Regions from separate parts of the Pseudomonas sp. 3A(2025) genome, predicted to be linked through region 2. Evidence: riboswitches for the same ligand, from Rfam matches in the RefSeq annotation. Region 2 holds a riboswitch; each other region holds the start of a gene.
The links. A riboswitch is a leader RNA that binds a small molecule or an ion and turns the genes downstream of it on or off. The one in region 2 is predicted to bind cobalamin.

Region 1 (5,615 bases), on a different contig from region 2:
AACGCGGTGCGCAGGGCCGGGTCGCTGATGCGGATGAAACGCCAGGGCTGCATCAGGCCGACGCTGGGCGCGTGATGCGCGGCCTCCAGCAACCGTGCCAACAGTTCGGGCGCCACCGTACCGCCGCTGAAGTGGCGCATGTCGCGGCGCTCGGCAATCGCCCGGTACACCGCAGCGCGCTCATCGGGGCTGAATTCTGCATCGCTCATGGCTTGAACAACGTCGCTACCGCCTGGGGATTGGAGGGGAAGTAAAAATGCACATACGAGGCCGTCAGCCGGCCCTGACGATACACCGCCTCGGCGCCACGCCCGCCGTTGGGGCTCACGCCGCGGGCAATCGGTTCAAGTGCGGTGCTGGTCAACGAATGATGATAGGTGTGGCCGCGCAGCAGGCCTTCGGGCAGCTCGACGTTCTGCAAGGCCAGTGCCGCCAGGCGCTTTTGCATCACCGCCTCCCCCGGCAGCAGACCGGCCAGTTCGACGCGCACACCTTCGACATCGGTCAACGCATCGAGCAGATACAACATACCGCCGCATTCAGCCAATATCGGCTTGCCCGCCGCGTGATGGGCAGCAATCGCGGCGCGCATCGACTGGTTGGTGCCTAGGGTCACATGGTGCAATTCGGGATAACCGCCAGGCAGATACAGGCTGTCCGCTTCGGGCAGTTGCGTATCGTGGATCGGCGAAAAAAAACTCAACTCGGCGCCCATGCCACGCAGCAGATCAAGGCTGGCGCCATAGATGAAGGCAAACGCCTCGTCACGGGCGATGGCGATGCGCACGCCGGCCAGTAGCGGCTCGAGCGCTTGCGATTCGGGGGCGGCAAAGCTTACCGGTGGCGGCAGCGTGACTTCGCAGGTGCTGCCCAAGGCATGGGCCGCCGCGTCCAGACGGGCATCCAGGTCGTTCAGCTCGCTGGCTTGCACCAGCCCCAAGTGCCGGCTCGGCAACTCGATGCCGGTTTCCCGCGACAGTGCACCGTACCAGCGCAGGCCTTCGGTGAGGCTGTTTTCCAGCAGTTGCGCATGGCGTACAGTGCCGACCCGGTTGGCCAGGACACCGGCAAACGGCAGGTCGGGCTGATAGCGCGCCAGCCCCAGCGCCAGGGCGCCGAAGGTCTGGGCCATGGCGGTGCCGTCGATCACGCCCAGCACCGGCACACCGAAATGCCGCGCCAGATCGGCGCTGGACGGCGTGCCGTCGAACAGGCCCATGACGCCTTCAATCAGAATCAGATCGGCCTCACCGGCCGCTTCCCACAACAGGCGGCGGCTTTCTTCGACGCCGATCATCCACAGGTCGAGCTGATAAACCGGCGCACCGCTGGCGCGCTCCAGAATCATCGGATCGAGAAAATCCGGGCCGCATTTGAAGACGCGAACCTTGCGGCCCTGATTGCGATGCAACCGGGCCAACGCTGCGGTCACTGTGGTCTTGCCTTGGCCTGAGGCCGGGGCAGCAATCAATACAGCGGGACATTGGCGTGCAGCGTCACTCACAGCTCGATGCCCTTTTGCGCACGGATGCCAGCCTGGAAGGCGTGCTTGACCATGGCGATTTCCGAGACGGTATCGGCCAGCTCGACCAGCTCCGGCCTGGCGCCGCGACCGGTAACTACCACGTGCTGCATCGGCGGACGCGCTTGCAGGTCGCTCAGGACCTGATCCAGGTCCAGGTAACCGTGCTTGAGAGCGATGTTGAGCTCGTCGAGAATCACCAGGCCGATGGCCGGGTCGCTGAGCAATTGCTTCGAGACTTCCCACGCTGCCTCGGCGGCAGCGATATCGCGCTGGCGATCCTGGGTTTCCCAGGTAAAGCCCTCGCCCATCACGTGGTAGCGCACCTGCTCGGGAAAACGCCGGAAAAACAATTCTTCGCCCGTGCTGTTGCGGCCCTTGATGAACTGCACCACACCGCACTGCATGTCGTGACCCATGGCGCGGGCCAGCATGCCGAACGCCGAGCTGCTTTTGCCCTTGCCGTTGCCGCTCAAGACCAGCAGCAACCCGCATTCATTGGGGGAGTTGGCAATGCGCTCATCGATAATGGCTTTTTTGCGCAGCATGCGCGCCAGATGGCGTTCGTCACGTTCAGGGGATTGGTTCACACTCAGCTCTCCGCTGGGGGGCACGCGAAAGCAGACGACAGGACAGCATTGGGCCGCAGGCGCGTACCCTGTGCAGAGCATCGCCCGCCGTGATGCCGTGAAAAAGTGACAGGCCGGTCTCCGGGCTCATGAGCGGGATATCCATCCCAGGCGGTGCGCCTTCCCGGACCTGAAGACCAGTGGCGTTGGCACAGCCTCGACTCATCTACCGTTGCGGGGGCAGCGCCGGGATCGGATGGCTCCTGACCGGCTTCCCTGTTTCACCTCGCCAATCAATGATTGCAAGGCACCTGAAACAAGCGGCGAAGGGTAGAGGGTTGGGCAAACAGCGTCAAACAGTATTGAATTGAACCTCCCGGACGGCGCTTTCTCTATCCTTTAACCTCCTTTGGTTTTGCGAGATGGATCCCGGCATGCTCAGACTCGACCCGCGTTACGCACTCATTCTGCTCACCGCAGGCGGCCTGGCGGCCTGCGGCGAAACCGCCAAGCTGCAAGTGGCCGACGGTTTCGGCCCCACTCCGCAATTACCCGAGCCCAACAAGACCCTGATGCCGACGGTCAATATCGCCCCGGCCATCGGCTGGCCCGAAGGCGCTAAACCCATCGCCGCACCGGGCACTCAGGTGGCGGCGTTTGCCGAGGGCCTGGACCATCCGCGCTGGCTGTATGTGCTGCCCAATGGCGATGTGCTGGTGGCCGAGTCCAACGGCCCCGCCAAAGACAGCTCCGGTCTGCGCGACTGGATAGCGCAAAAAGTCATGAGCCGTGCGGGCGCCGGCGTGCCCAGCGCCAACCGCATCACCCTGCTGCGCGATGAAAACCGCGATGGCATCGCCGAGACCCGCTCGGTGCTGCTGGAAAACCTTAATTCGCCGTTCGGCATCACATTGGTCGACAACACCCTGTATGTGGCCGACACCGACCGACTGATCAGCTTCCCTTATGAAAGCGGCCAGACCCGCATCAGCGCAGCGCCGACCACCGTCACCGACCTGCCCGGCGGCCCGCTTAACCATCACTGGACCAAGAACGTGATTGCCAGCCAAGACGGCAGCAAGCTGTACGTCACCGTCGGCTCCAACAGCAATGTCGGCGAGAACGGCATGGACCAGGAACAAGGCCGTGCGGCGATCTGGGAAGTGGACCGCGCCTCGGGCCAGAAGCGCATTTTCGCCTCAGGCTTGCGCAACCCCAACGGCATGGACTGGGAACCGGTGACCGGCAAACTGTGGACGGCGGTGAACGAACGCGACGAAATTGGCAGCGACCTGGTGCCTGATTATGTGACCTCGGTACAGGACGGCGGCTTTTATGGCTGGCCCTACAGCTATTACGGCCAGCATGTCGACAAGCGCGTCGAGCCGCAAAACCCGGAGTTGGTGGCCAAGGCCATCGCGCCAGACTACGCGGTAGGCCCGCACACCGCTTCATTGGGCCTGGTGTTCGCCGACGGAAAAACCCTGGCGGCACCGTTCAATCAGGGGCTGTTCATCGGCCAGCACGGCTCATGGAATCGCAAACCGCACAGTGGCTATAAAGTGGTGTTCATCCCGTTCAAGGACGGCAAGCCCAATGGCCAGCCGATCGATGTGCTGACCGGGTTCTTGAACAAGGATGAAAAAGCGCTGGGGCGCCCGGTCGGTGTGGTCAACGACCAGCGTGGCGGCTTGCTGGTAGCCGACGATGTGGGCAACAGGATCTGGCGAGTGACCGCCAAGCAGTGAGACGGGGGTCGGCCGCTGCTGTCAGCGGCCGTTCTGTGCCAGGTTTTCCGGGCGAATGATGCGCTTGGCATTCAGATAGGCTTTCTGCCAATACGGCTTGCTCAGGCTGTCGAGCTTGACCGTACCACCGGTAGCCGGCGCATGCACAAAGCGCCCTTCGCCGACATAGATACCGGCATGCGAGACCTGCGAACCGCCAGAGGTAGCGAAGAACACCAGATCGCCGGTCTGCAATTGTTCGCGACCGACAGTGGGCACATTCATCACGATCATGTCGCGCGTGGAACGCGGCAGGCTGATGCCGGCCATGTCACGGTAGACATAGCTGATCAGGCCGCTGCAATCGAAACCGGAATCAGGAGTATTGCCACCCCAGCGATACGGCGTGCCCACCAGACTGAACGCACGGAACAGCACGTCTTCGACGGCAGGAGAAGGCACGGTAGCGGGCGCGGCCAGCACAGGGCGCTGAACGATACGAGGTTGCGGGGGCGGCGGCGCGCTGGCACAGGCGCCAAGCAGCGCAGCAAGGGAAATTACAGCCAGGCGCAATGTCATCGACATAACCACAACTTCTCCATTCGGATGCGGCCTTGTTGCCGAAAAATACAAAGCCCGGTCAGGGACCGGGCATCACGTCATTTATGGCGTTTGATAGTAGCTGGTTTCACGCTGGTCGAGGTCATCGCAGTGGTTTGTACTTCACCGGCGGCAGGCGCCATGACCAAAGCACGCTTGGCCTCGATGAACGTCTTGCTCCAGTACGAGTCATCCAGACTGTCGATGCGCACGCCACCGCTGCGGCGGCTGCTGGAGTGGATGAACTGATCACCGCCCAGATAGATCGCCGCATGGCTGACCCGACCACGGCCGGCAGTGCTGAAGAACAGCAGATCGCCTGGCTTGAGGTCACTGCGCGCGACTTGCGGCGCATCGATGTTGATCATTTCGCGACTCGAACGCGGCAAGCTCATGCCGGCCTCTTCGCGGAACAGGAAATTGATGAAACCGCTGCAATCGAAACCCGACGTGGTCGAGCTGCCGCCGAAGCGATAACGAGTGCCGATCAGCGACTTGCCACGCTCCAGAATGGAGTCGGCCAGCAGAGGCAACTGATAGTTGGTTTCTTTGGAGAATTCGGCCAGTTCTTCTTCAGCTTCTTGTGCTTGCTGCATTTGTGCAGTATGAGCACGGCGTGCGCTGGACTGGGCGGTAACGGAATTCGTGTACTGAGCCTGGTATTCAGGCTGTGGCTGGGTGACCGATGAATGGGTCGAGCAACCGAACAGAAACGTAGCGAAAACGAGTGGCACGAGGGGTGCTAAGCGAACAACCTGCATGGGCACGACCGTGGGTGAAAAATTGAGGAGCCGCGACTATGCCCGCTATCAAAGTGATTTGCAAATTCTATCGAATTAAATGTGACTTATGAGTTCCGGCATGACATGTGCGGCCCGACCCTTGAGAAAAACGTCCATGCCAGCACTGTAGTCAGTGGCTAAAGGATTGATTTCCAAGGTAAACCCACCTGAGACACGCGTGCGCAACACAGGTTCCTGTATATAAGGAAAACTCGCAGTGGTGCCAATACTTAGAACCGCATCGAAGCCCAGACGCATCTGCTGCTCCAGAGCCTCCAGAGCCCGCTCAGGAAGCATTTCCTGAAACAACACCACCGGGGGTCGCAAAATGCCATTACAAACGCCGCACAGAGGCGGTAGAGGGCGTTGCAGATGCTCACTCAAATGCGGGTCTTGGGCGCCGCACGATTGACAG
Region 2 (5,615 bases):
CGCAACCGGCGCTGGGCGCCTGAATGCCCGACAGCAGCTTGAGCAGCGTCGACTTGCCCGAGCCGTTGGGGCCGACAATGCCCAGCGTTTCACCGGGAACCACGCTCAGGCTGACATCCTGCAGCAGCGCCTGGCCCTTGATGATATGGGTCAGCGCCATGCAGCTCAGCGCCGCAGTGTCGAGCAGATGAGAGAAGGCATTCATCGCGGGCTCTTCCCCCGGATCAGGATCAGCGCAAACACCGGTGCGCCGATCAGCGCGGTAATCACCCCGACCGGCAGGGTCTGGCCCTTGATCAGCGTACGCGACAGCACATCGGCGGCAATCAGAAACAGCGCGCCGCACAATGCGCTGACCGGCACCAGCCGCGCGTGGCGCACGCCGACCAGCATGCGCACTGCATGCGGAATCACCAGGCCGACGAAACCGATGGAGCCGACAATCGACACCATCACCGCCGTCATCAGCGCGGCGCAGGTGATCAGCAGCACCTGCACACGGCGCACCGGAATGCCCAGCGAGGCGGCCGAATCGCTGCCGAACATGAACGCATCCAGCGCCCGCCGATGCCACATGCACACCAACAGGCCGGCCAGCACCACCGGCACCGCCAGCCACACCGAATGCCAGCGCACACCGCTGAGGTTGCCCAGCAACCAGAACATGATGCCGCGTGCCTGTTCGGAACTGGCTGACTTGGTGATCAGAAACGAGGTCAGCGCGTTGAACAATTGCGAGCCTGCAATGCCCGCCAGAATGATATGCCCGGCCGCGCTGGAGCCCTGGGACGAGCGGGCGAGCAGGGTGACCATCGCAAACGCCGCCATCGCACCGACAAACGCGCCGGCCGATAAAGAGATGGCCCCGGCACCCAGACCCAGCAACGCCACCAGCACCGCGCCGGTCGAGGCACCGGCTGAAATGCCCAGCAGGTACGGCTCGGCCAGCGGGTTGCGCAGCAGCGACTGCAAGACTACACCTGACAGCGCCAGGCCCGCGCCGCAGGCGGCGGCGACGATGGCGCGGGTCAGGCGGTAATTCCAGATGATGCCTTCATCGATAGGGTCGACCAGGTAACCGGCGCCCCACAGTTTATTGGCGAGGATCTGCCAGACCACTTCCATACTGATGCGGGTTTCGCCAATGGCAGCACCGGCGATCACCGCCAGCACCAGCACGACGCTGACCCACAGGGCATGGCCCAACAAGACCCATGGCTTCATTTGGATTTGTTGAACCGGTCAGCGGCGTCGGCCAGTTCTTCGATGCCGGTGAACATGCGCAGGCTGGCCTGCATGGCATCCGCGTCGATGATCACGATGCGGTCGTTTTTCACCGCGTCCATGTTGCGCGTCACCGGGTCCGATTTGAGAAATTCCAGTTTTTTGGTGTAATCGTCGGCCGGGAAGCGGCGGCGGTCCATACGTGCGATCACCAGAATGCTCGGGTTGGCCTTGGCAATGGTTTCCCAGCCCACGGTCGGCCACTCTTCGTCGGACTCGACGATGTTGCGCATGCCCAGGCTGTTGAGCATGAAGTCCGGGATGCCCTTGCGACCGGCGACATACGGGTCGATATCGAGGTCAGCGCTGGAAAACCAGAACACCGCCGACACGTCCTTGGCCTTGTTGCGGTCAACGTTGGCCAGCGCCTTGGCCAGCCGTGCCTTCAGCTCGCTGACCACCTGCTGGCCGCGATCCTGAACGTCGAAGATCTGCGCCAGTTGCTCGACGCTCTTGTAGATGGTGTCGATGCGAAACGGCTCCAGCCGCGTGCCGTCGGCGCCGACCAGGTTGTCCTTGCCTTCACAGTCGGACGGCATGATGTAGGTCGGAATCTTCAAGTCATGAAACTGTTCGCGGGTGCCGACCACGCCCTGTTTGCCGACCATCCATTCCAGCTGCACGGCCACCAGCCCCGGACGCTTGCCGATCACTGCCTCAAAGCTTGGGTCGTTGTCTGCCAGGCGCTCGACCTTGTCGTTTTGCTCCTTGAAGCGCGGCTGCACATTGTTGAACCACAACGACGTGCCGGCCAGGCGCTCGCCCAGGCCCAGCTCATAGAACATTTCGGTTCCGGCCTGGCCGATGGTCACTGCCTTGTCCGGCGCCTTGGCGAAGGTCAGCGGCATGCCGCAGTTTTCCAGGGTCAACGGGTATTGAGTGGGCGCGGCGAGGCTCAGGCTGGAAAAGCCCAAGGCAGCAAACAGGGTGGCCAGGCGAGGCAGCGACATGACAGGCGATCTCCATTCGTACAAAAGCGGGGCGCAGTGTACAGGCAGGAAATACATCGCGGCCGCTTCCCGACCGACAGGAGGCGGCAAGACACACGACCGACAGGCGCGCGCGGATGTCCTTCCCGGACACCCCGCCGGTCAGTAAAAGTGTATGTCGGCAGGTCTCCTGACTGGCACGTCTACGCCTTGCTCCGGCCTTCCCGGGTTGACCCAGTGACCTCAATGGAGCGGCTCGATGCCTACAGTTGCGGGGGCAGTTTCGTTGTCGGCGCGTGCGGGCACGGCCTGCGAATTCCCTGTTAGTTCCTCTCGGAAACCGACGGGCGGCATGGTAAACGATCAACAAACAAGTCGCTAACTGTTTGTCGCCAGCCGTTGCAGGCAATTGATCAAATGCAGGCGCATCGCCGCGCGGGCCGTGTCGCTGTCCTGATGCAGGATGGCGGTGAAGATCTGCTCCTGCTCGCGGCTTTGTGCCTCAGGATCCTGGGCATCCGCCAGCACCGGTTGATTGCCGAAGCCGGTGCCGATGCGTGGCAGGATGCTGCTGCCCAACTGGTTCATCACATCGGTGAAAAAACTGTTGGTGGTGCACAGGGCGATCCGGCGGTGGAATTCATAGTCGGCCTGCACCGTGTCGCCACCGTTGCGCACGCACGCCTGCAACTGTTGCAGCGCCTGGGCGATGGCTTCAAGTTGTTCCGGGGTGCGGCGCCGGGCGGCGAGGGCGGCGGCCTCCGGCTCCAGGCTCAGGCGCAGTTCAAGGACCGCGACGGCGTCTTCGCGGCTGCCGATATGCGCCTCTTCAAGCGTGGCACTGCGCGGTTGCGCGGCATCGACGACAAAGGTGCCGATGCCATGGCGGGTTTCGACCAGACCCTCGGCCTGCAAGCGCGACATGGCCTCACGTACGACGGTGCGGCTGACGCCGTTATCACGACTGATAGCCAGCTCGGTCGGCAGTTTTTCGCCGCTCCTGATCTCGCCCTCACGAATCCTGCGCGATAGCTCGGCGACCAGTTGCTGGGTCAGGTTCGAACGACGGCCCGAGGCCGGGGATGGTTGGTCCATATTGCTGGGTCAAGTCCTGAAGAGGTTGTGGGTGTGTTTTGTCCCGGCGTGCGGCCTATACTCGCGGCATCCGACAAGAACGAGGCTGTAATGTCCGAGCACGCCCTGACTGCGCAAAAAAACCATCGACGCCTGGCCGAGACCCTGGTCGACCGCTTTGCCCAGCGCATGCGCGACGGTGTGTTGCGCCACGGTGAAAAGCTGCCATCGGAAGCGCTGATCATGGAGGCCGAAGGCGTCAGCCGCACCGTGGTGCGCGATGCCCTGTCGCGGTTGCAAGCCGCAGGGCTGGTCGAAACCCGCCACGGGGTCGGCACCTTCATTCTCGACATGCCGGCGCCCGAGGGCTTCAGCGTGGGGCCGGCGACCATCGCCACGTTGTCCGACGTGCTCAACCTGCTGGAGTTTCGCCTGAGTGTCGAGGTAGAAACGGCTGGCATGGCCGCAGCGCGCCGTACCCCTGAAGCGCTGCTGGAACTCAAGCTCGCATTCGATGCGTTGCTTGAAGGGCCGCAGAAGTCGGGCACCACTATCAATGCCGATTTCCAGTTCCACCTCAAGATCGCCAAGGCCAGCGGCAATGCCTACCTGATCGATATCATGAAGCACCTGGGCACCAAGCTGATCCCGCGCACCCGCATGAACTCGGCCTACACCGGCCAAAGCGACCGCGCCGCCTACCTGCAAGGCATCAACGCCGAACACCGGCAAATCTATGACGCCATCGTTCAGGGCAACGTCGACGCCGCGCGTGCCGCGATGTACCTGCACCTCAACGGCAGCCGCCTGCGCCTGCGCCGGACCCAATCGCTTTAGCGCGATCAAGCCCGGCAGCGGTCGATAAATAAAATGAGCAACAGCAAGCTGAACAGAGTCGCCACTACTGAACCGCCGCGACGGGTGCCTGTGGCGCCCCGCCTGCTCCAAAAAAAGAGTGATACGCGCGGCCTCAGCCGATGCGCAGCGTGGTGTGTCCAGTAGGGAAGACTGTAAAAACGATACGAGAATTTTTCATGGCGGCCTGTGATTTTGTATTTATTCGGGGCTTTTCATAAATGTCATCATACAACTTGGTGGCGATTATTCGCTGGGCTGCGTAGCTATGTCAATAGGGTTGTGTGATGACCTTTGCGGGTTTTATCGGGTTTAGGTGGTTTCTGAGGCGGAATCTTTACAAGATGTCATACCTCGCTCCGGCTCGATGCCCATTTTGGCCAGAGCCGCTTGAAGCTCAGGGGATGGGCTGGCCCATTGTTCGCGGGGCAGGGGTTTGGACCATTCGATGATGTCGGGATGATCAAGGTCGGGCAGTGGGTAGAGCTTCCAGCGCTCCAGCACATCGATCAGCAATGTATTGAAAATGAAGAGCCCGAAAAAACCCTCCCAGAGCAGAGTCATGAACCAGCCTTTGCGCTTGGCGGCGTTCAGAACATCGTCCAGATAGGTGGCCAGAATTCCTTTTTTTCGGGAGAACCTGTCTGTTGTGTCGGTTACTGCGTCGGGACCGACTTCCATGTAAGTGCGTACGCATTCCCACAGCGCCATGGCTGTTTCTCCGCCGCCACAGCCGAAGCCCATTGTGAAGTACTTGTTATCTTTCGTGGCGTTTGGGTCCGGGTTTTCCAAACTAATAAATAGCATGCCGTGGCTGATGTTTCCGCTTTGACTCGTTGACGATACTTGGGTGGCAGCGGCAACGACGCTTTCCCAGGGAACGATCCAGTAGTCACCATTTTTTTTCAGAAAGCAGGCCTCTCGGCGTTGGCGATTGAAACGGATGGGAAGGGGCGTCGGGCGCCAAAGTATATAAATCAGCATCAGGCAAGGCGGCCCTGTTATGACTGCCCCCAGAAGTAGAGTTCCAATGTCGTTCGTTACATAAGCTGTGCCACAAAAAATCATGATCATAGGCCAAAGTATCATAATGCCCGAACCGATACTGTAGTTACTGATATCCATGAAGACGTCATTTTTTCGCCAGATAATCCCCATCGAGTCACCAGGTTTTTTTCCGGTAGGCAGGGGCAGCGGTGCAAGATAGTCCTGCCTGGAAAACAAGCTTTTTTTACGCCTACCAGAAGGATGAATACTCATGGTTTGTCCTTGGTGTGCGAAATCATCGAACCATCCTGGACGCGAACGTTGTAGAGTCGTGCCTGATTTAGAGCAGGTGTTCCCGCGCTGCGCAATGGAATCACATCGTCGCCTGTCGACACTGCGAAAACCAGGCCTTCCTCGCCCCCTATATACCGATGCACCTCAAGCATTTTTATCAGTGGCGTGCTGTATTTCACTCGCAGGTACAGC
Region 3 (5,615 bases), on a different contig from region 2:
GCCTCTTGATTAGTAGCCGGCAGCATGGCAAACGCAGCCAGATACTCGTCCATCGCCAGGCTTTGCTGGCAAGGCCGCAGGTCGAGGGTTTCCAGATCGTTGGTAACCCCGCCCAGCAGTTGCTGGATCAGCGCCGTGCCGCTGTCGGGCAGACCTTCGACCGGGTAGCCCTGCTCTTGCATAGCTTGCAGGATATTCAGCGCCGCTGCCGGCGTGTCCAGGCCGACACCGTTGCCGATGCGCCCGTCGCGGGTCGGGTAATTGGCCAGGATCAGCGCCACGCGCTTGTCGGCGTTATCACGCCGCGCCAGCTCGATCCAGTTGCGCGCCAGTTGCGCGACAAAATCCATGCGCTCGGGCTGCGCGCGGTAGCAGACCACATCGGACTGGCTGCGCTCGCTGCGCCAGGCGAGATCCTTGAAGCTGATCGGCCGGCTGATGATGCGCCCGTCCAGTTCCGGCAGCGCAATGTGCATGGCCAGATCGCGGGCGCCCAGGCCCAGCTCGCTGGCCTGCCAGGCCGGCTCGTTGTCTTGCGCGCAAATGGCCTGAATCACCGGAATGTTGCGCCGGAACGGGCGCATGTGCGGCGCTTCGGGGCTCGATTGCGCAAACCCTGTGGTATTGAGAATCAGCCCAGCGCCCGCCTCGTCCAGCCAGTCCTCGACCACGGTCAGGCAACCAGGCTCTTTGAGGCTGGCAACGGCAATCGGTAGCGGATTGAGGCCCTGTGCCTGCAAACGCTGGCAAAACACATCGATAAACGTGGTGTTGGCTGCTTGCAGGTGCGAACGATAGAACAGCAAGGCCGCCACCGGCGCGTCATCAATCCAGTCGGCTTGCCAATCGGCCAGCCCGGCGCGGGTCTTGTGCGGATGATAGATGGCGGTGCGTGGCAAGGCCTGCGGCTCGTGCCATGAATAATCGCGTGCCAGCCACTGGCTGGCCATGCAGTTGAACAGGTTCAAGGCGTTATCCAGCCCACCCTGACGCAGGTATTGCCAGAGCCGGTCGCGCTGATCGGCGGGCACGGTGCTGAAATCGGACAATTCAGGGTCCGGGCGATCATCGCCCGGCACCAGAATCACCTGCACGCCGCGCGCGGCCAGTTCCAGCAGGCGCTGCACGCCGTAGCGCCAGTAGCCGATGCCGCCGTGCAGCGAAATCAGGATGACCCGCGCATGTTGCAGCACCTCTTCGACATACAGGTCGACCGAGGCGTGGTTCTGCACTTGCATCGGGTTGGCCAGGCGCAGGCTCGGGTAATCATCGGGCAGTTGCTGCGCCGCCTCGGCCAGCAAGGCCAGGCTGGAGTCGCCGCTGCAGAGAATCACCAGCTCGGCGGGGGTTTGCCCGAGGTCGGCGATGCTGTCGTCCGGTACGAAACCACCGGGCTGGGTTCTCAGCAGGTGCATGGATCAGCCAGCCAGTGCCGCGTGCAGGCGCGCTTCGAGTACCGCTGCGTCCAGTTCCTGACCGATCAGCACCAGTTGCGTGGCGCGTTCTTCATCGGCGCGCCAGGCGCGGTCGAAATGCTTGTCGAAACGGGTGCCCACGCCCTGCACCAGCAGGCGCATCGGTTTGCCGGGAATGGCCACGAAACCTTTGACGCGCAGGATGCCGTGCTCGACCACCAGTTGCGTCAGGGCCGCGAGCAGGCGTGCTTCGTCGGCTTCGGGCAGTTTGATCGAGATCGAGTCGAAGGCGTCGTGATCGTGATCGTCGTGATCGTCGCCTTCGTGGTGGTCATGGTGGGTCTTGCGCCCGTCGATGTGCAGCTCCGACTCGGCACCCAGGCCCAGCAACACGCTCAGCGGCAGGCGACCGTTGCTGGCTTCGATGACCTTGACCGCCGGCGGCAGTTCCTCGGCGACCTCGGCACGCACCGCCGCCAGGCCTTCGGCGTCGATCATGTCGGCTTTATTGAGGATCACCAGATCGGCGCTGGCCAACTGGTCGGCGAACAACTCGTGCAGCGGCGATTCGTGGTCCAGGTTCGGGTCCAGCTTACGCTGCGCGTCGACCTGATCAGGATAAGCGGCGAAGGTGCCGGCCTTGACCGCCGGGCTGTCGACCACGGTAATGACCGCGTCCACCGTGCAGGCGGTGCGGATTTCCGGCCATTGAAAGGCCTGGACCAGCGGCTTGGGCAGCGCCAGACCCGAGGTTTCAATGAGGATATGGTCCAGGTCGCCACGGCGCTCGACCAGCTCGCGCATGACCGGGAAGAATTCTTCCTGCACGGTGCAGCACAGGCAGCCGTTGGCCAGCTCGAAGATACGGCCGGTGGCTTCTTCTTCGGTGCAGCCGATGGTGCATTGCTTGAGGATTTCACCGTCGATGCCCAGTTCGCCGAACTCGTTGACGATCACCGCGATGCGCCGGCCTTCGGCGTTGTCGAGCATGTGCCGCAACAGCGTGGTTTTGCCCGAGCCCAGAAAGCCGGTGACGATGGTGACGGGAAGCTTGGCAAGCGTTTTCATTGGATGCCCTTTGGCAATGCGGCGGGCAAGCAGGACGACCACCGCGCGCGTTGCGCACAGTGCGAATCGCCACCGGATCACCCCGCCCGGTTGTAGTGAGAATTCGGTTGAGGCAGGTATCCTGGCTTGCGGCAGCTTTAAAAGCACTCGGCGCGCCTTCCCGCTTGCGCAGTGGCTGTGCGACGAACATGACCGCTTACAGTTGCGGGGGCAGCTACGGCTTGAACCGTATTCCCGTCTTAGCCCTGATGGGTTTACCGACCAGGGAACCTCAAGGGCGCAAGGCTACGCAGTGGCCGCAGACAGGTCAATGTCGAGATTGACGTTGGCCGTGCCTCATGATCTTCTACACAACTTGTTACGGGTGCCCTTCACAGGGTGAAACGGGAAACCGGTGCTGCGTCTGGCTGTTTCAAAGGCCTGCGTAAAGTCCGGTGCTGCCCCCGCAACGGTAAGCGAGCGAAGAGTCAATCCACTGTGCCATCTGGTATGGGAAGGCGATTCTTGGCAGATGCATGCGCATCCCTCGTGAGCCCGGAGACCGGCCCGCAATCGAATTCAGACACCCCGCGGTGGGCGGGCGCAGTCGATACTTGCCAGCGCTCGCTGGCGGGTGTCCGTGCGCTTGCCTGCCCCTGACCCAAGAGGCAAGCAGCATGTCGATCATCAGCAGCAGCCAGTCCGCCGCTACCCCTACTACCCTCAGCCAGCGCCTGACCGCCGCCATTGGCGCCGTTCTGCTTGGCTGCAGCCTGGTGTACTTCGCCGGCTTCTCGCACATCGACGCGGTGCACAATGCCGCCCACGATACCCGGCACAGCGCCGCCTTTCCTTGCCATTGAGACCTGAACCCATGTTCAAGCGAATTGTGCAGACAGCCGGTTTCAGCGGCCTGCTGGCGGCCCTGCTGTTGACCCTGGTACAAAGCCTGTGGCTGACACCGCTGATTCTTGAAGCAGAAACCTTCGAGCAAGCGCCTGCCGTGCAGGAGCACGCCCACGAGCCGGGCGCCGCCGCGCACGTGCATGAACACGACGAAGAAGCCTGGTCGCCGGAAGATGGCTGGCAGCGCCTGCTGTCGACCACCGGCGGCAACCTTGTCGTCGCGGTGGGTTTCGCCTTGATGCTGGCCGGGCTTTATACCCTGCGCGCCCCCGGCAGTGCGGTTCAGGGGCTGTTCTGGGGACTGGCCGGGTTTGCGGTATTCGTTCTGGCACCGACACTGGGGCTGCCACCGGAATTGCCGGGCACGGCAGCGGCCGATCTTGGCCAGCGCCAGACCTGGTGGATTTCTACCGCCGCCGCCACGGCCGCCGGCCTTGCGCTGATCGTCTTCGGTCGCGGCGCGCTGCTCAAGCTGCTGGGTGTTGCCTTGCTGGTGGTGCCGCACGTGATCGGCGCACCACAGCCAGAGCAACACGCCAGCCTGGCGCCCGAAGCGCTGGAGTCGCAGTTTATCGTCGCATCCCTGGTGACCAATGCGCTGTTCTGGGCAGCACTGGGTGCCATCAGCGCCTGGCTGTTCCGTCGCGGTCGGCATGTCGGGCACTACTGACAGGCCATTATTGGCCATTGGTCTGGGCTGCCAACAGGGCTGCCCGGCCGAGGTGCTGTTGGCGTTGATCGAGCGCAGCTTGCATGAGTACGGCCTGAAGACCAGCGCGATCAGTGCGCTGGCCTCTATCGACAGCAAATGCGACGAGCCGGGGTTGCGGCAACTGGCCGAGCAGCTTGACCTGCCGCTGGTGTTTTTCAGCGCGGCACAATTACAGGTGCATGAAGGCCAGTTGACCCATCGTTCGGCACTGGCATTCGAGCGCACCGGCTGTCATGGCGTGGCCGAAAGCACCGCTTTGGCCATGGCCAGTCAGTTGAGCGGTGCCCCTTCCCGGCTGCTGATCGAGTACCGGAAAAATCGCCAGGCGACATTGGCCTTGGCAATCAGCCCCTTCACGAGCGGATAATGCCGGCTTTGGTTCAAGCTTGCGGAGTGTGCATTGACTGTTTATTTCATCGGCGCCGGACCCGGCGATCCGGAACTGATCACCGTCAAGGGCCAGCGTCTGATCCGCCATTGCCCGGTCATTATTTATGCAGGCTCACTGGTGCCCATGGCGGTGCTGGAGGGCCATAACGCCCATCAAGTGGTCAACAGTGCCGAGTTGCACCTTGAGCAGATCGTCGCCTTGATGAAATCCGCTCATGCACAGGGCCAGGATGTCGCTCGCGTGCATTCCGGCGACCCGAGCCTGTACGGGGCCATCGGCGAGCAGATTCGTTGCCTGCGCGAACTGGATATTCCCTTTCAGATCATCCCCGGCGTGACCGCCACCGCTGCCTGCGCCGCGCTGCTGGAAAGCGAGCTGACCCTGCCCGACATTGCCCAGAGCGTGATCCTGACCCGTTTTGCCGACAGCACCGAAATGCCCACCGGCGAAGCACTCGGTGACCTGGCGCGGCATGGCACGACCATGGCGATTCATCTGGGGGTCAAGAATATCGGGCGGATTGTCGAAGAGTTACTGCCGCATTACGGCGCCGATTGCCCGATTGCCGTGGTGCATCGCGCCAGCTGGCCGGATCAGGATTGGGTGCTGGGGACGCTTGCGGATATCGAAGAAAAGGTAACCGCGAAGGGATTCAGGCGTACGGCATTGATTCTGGCTGGACGGGTTTTAGCGGCGGATAACTTTGCCGAGTCATCGCTGTACCGGGCGGGGCATGCGCATTTATACAGGCCGTGATCGACACGGCCTGTAGCAACGCTGCTGCTTACTTAGTAGTAAGCGTTTTCTTTCTGCGTATGGTCGGTAACGTCGCGTACGCCGTGCAGCTCGGGAATGCGCTCGAGCAGGGTGCGCTCGATGCCTTCCTTGAGTGTCACGTCCGCCTGGCCGCAGCCCTGGCAGCCGCCGCCGAATTGCAGGATGGCGATGTTCTGTGCGTCTTCCTCGACCACGTCGATCAGGCTGACCTGGCCGCCGTGGCTGGCCAGACCCGGATTGATCTCGGTTTGCAGGTAGTAATTGATGCGCTCGTTGACCGGGCTGTCAGCATTGACCGATGGCACCTTCGCATTGGGTGCCTTGATGGTCAGCTGGCCGCCCATGCGGTCGGTCGCGTAATCAACCA

Region 1: another riboswitch for cobalamin. It lies ahead of cobO (cob(I)yrinic acid a,c-diamide adenosyltransferase); the one in region 2 lies ahead of ACYP2A_RS12210 (ABC transporter substrate-binding protein).
Region 3: another riboswitch for cobalamin. It lies ahead of ACYP2A_RS15595 (CbtB domain-containing protein); the one in region 2 lies ahead of ACYP2A_RS12210 (ABC transporter substrate-binding protein).

What each region holds. Positions count from the first base shown of each region.
Region 1 covers NZ_BAAILM010000113.1:403,651-409,265, forward strand. Annotated here, with positions in the region: gene bluB (5,6-dimethylbenzimidazole synthase) at 1-209, opposite strand, end outside; gene ACYP2A_RS28465 (cobyrinate a,c-diamide synthase) at 206-1,504, opposite strand; gene cobO (cob(I)yrinic acid a,c-diamide adenosyltransferase) at 1,501-2,112, opposite strand; cobalamin riboswitch at 2,207-2,421, opposite strand; gene ACYP2A_RS28475 (PQQ-dependent sugar dehydrogenase) at 2,526-3,839, shown strand; gene ACYP2A_RS28480 (C40 family peptidase) at 3,861-4,403, opposite strand; gene ACYP2A_RS28485 (C40 family peptidase) at 4,478-5,179, opposite strand; gene ACYP2A_RS28490 (NAD-dependent deacylase) at 5,255-5,615, opposite strand, start outside.
Region 2 covers NZ_BAAILM010000031.1:207,203-212,817, forward strand. Annotated here, with positions in the region: gene ACYP2A_RS12200 (ABC transporter ATP-binding protein) at 1-205, opposite strand, end outside; gene ACYP2A_RS12205 (FecCD family ABC transporter permease) at 202-1,224, opposite strand; gene ACYP2A_RS12210 (ABC transporter substrate-binding protein) at 1,221-2,234, opposite strand; cobalamin riboswitch at 2,377-2,573, opposite strand; gene ACYP2A_RS12215 (FadR/GntR family transcriptional regulator) at 2,592-3,308, opposite strand; gene ACYP2A_RS12220 (FadR/GntR family transcriptional regulator) at 3,399-4,124, shown strand; gene ACYP2A_RS12225 (hypothetical protein) at 4,455-5,402, opposite strand; gene ACYP2A_RS12230 (hypothetical protein) at 5,399-5,615, opposite strand, start outside.
Region 3 covers NZ_BAAILM010000036.1:25,008-30,622, forward strand. Annotated here, with positions in the region: gene cobN (cobaltochelatase subunit CobN) at 1-1,415, opposite strand, end outside; gene cobW (cobalamin biosynthesis protein CobW) at 1,419-2,483, opposite strand; cobalamin riboswitch at 2,578-2,772, opposite strand; cobalamin riboswitch at 2,829-3,047, shown strand; gene ACYP2A_RS15595 (CbtB domain-containing protein) at 3,140-3,325, shown strand; gene ACYP2A_RS15600 (CbtA family protein) at 3,337-4,038, shown strand; gene ACYP2A_RS15605 (cobalamin biosynthesis protein) at 4,022-4,447, shown strand; gene cobM (precorrin-4 C(11)-methyltransferase) at 4,481-5,227, shown strand; gene nfuA (Fe-S biogenesis protein NfuA) at 5,260-5,615, opposite strand, start outside.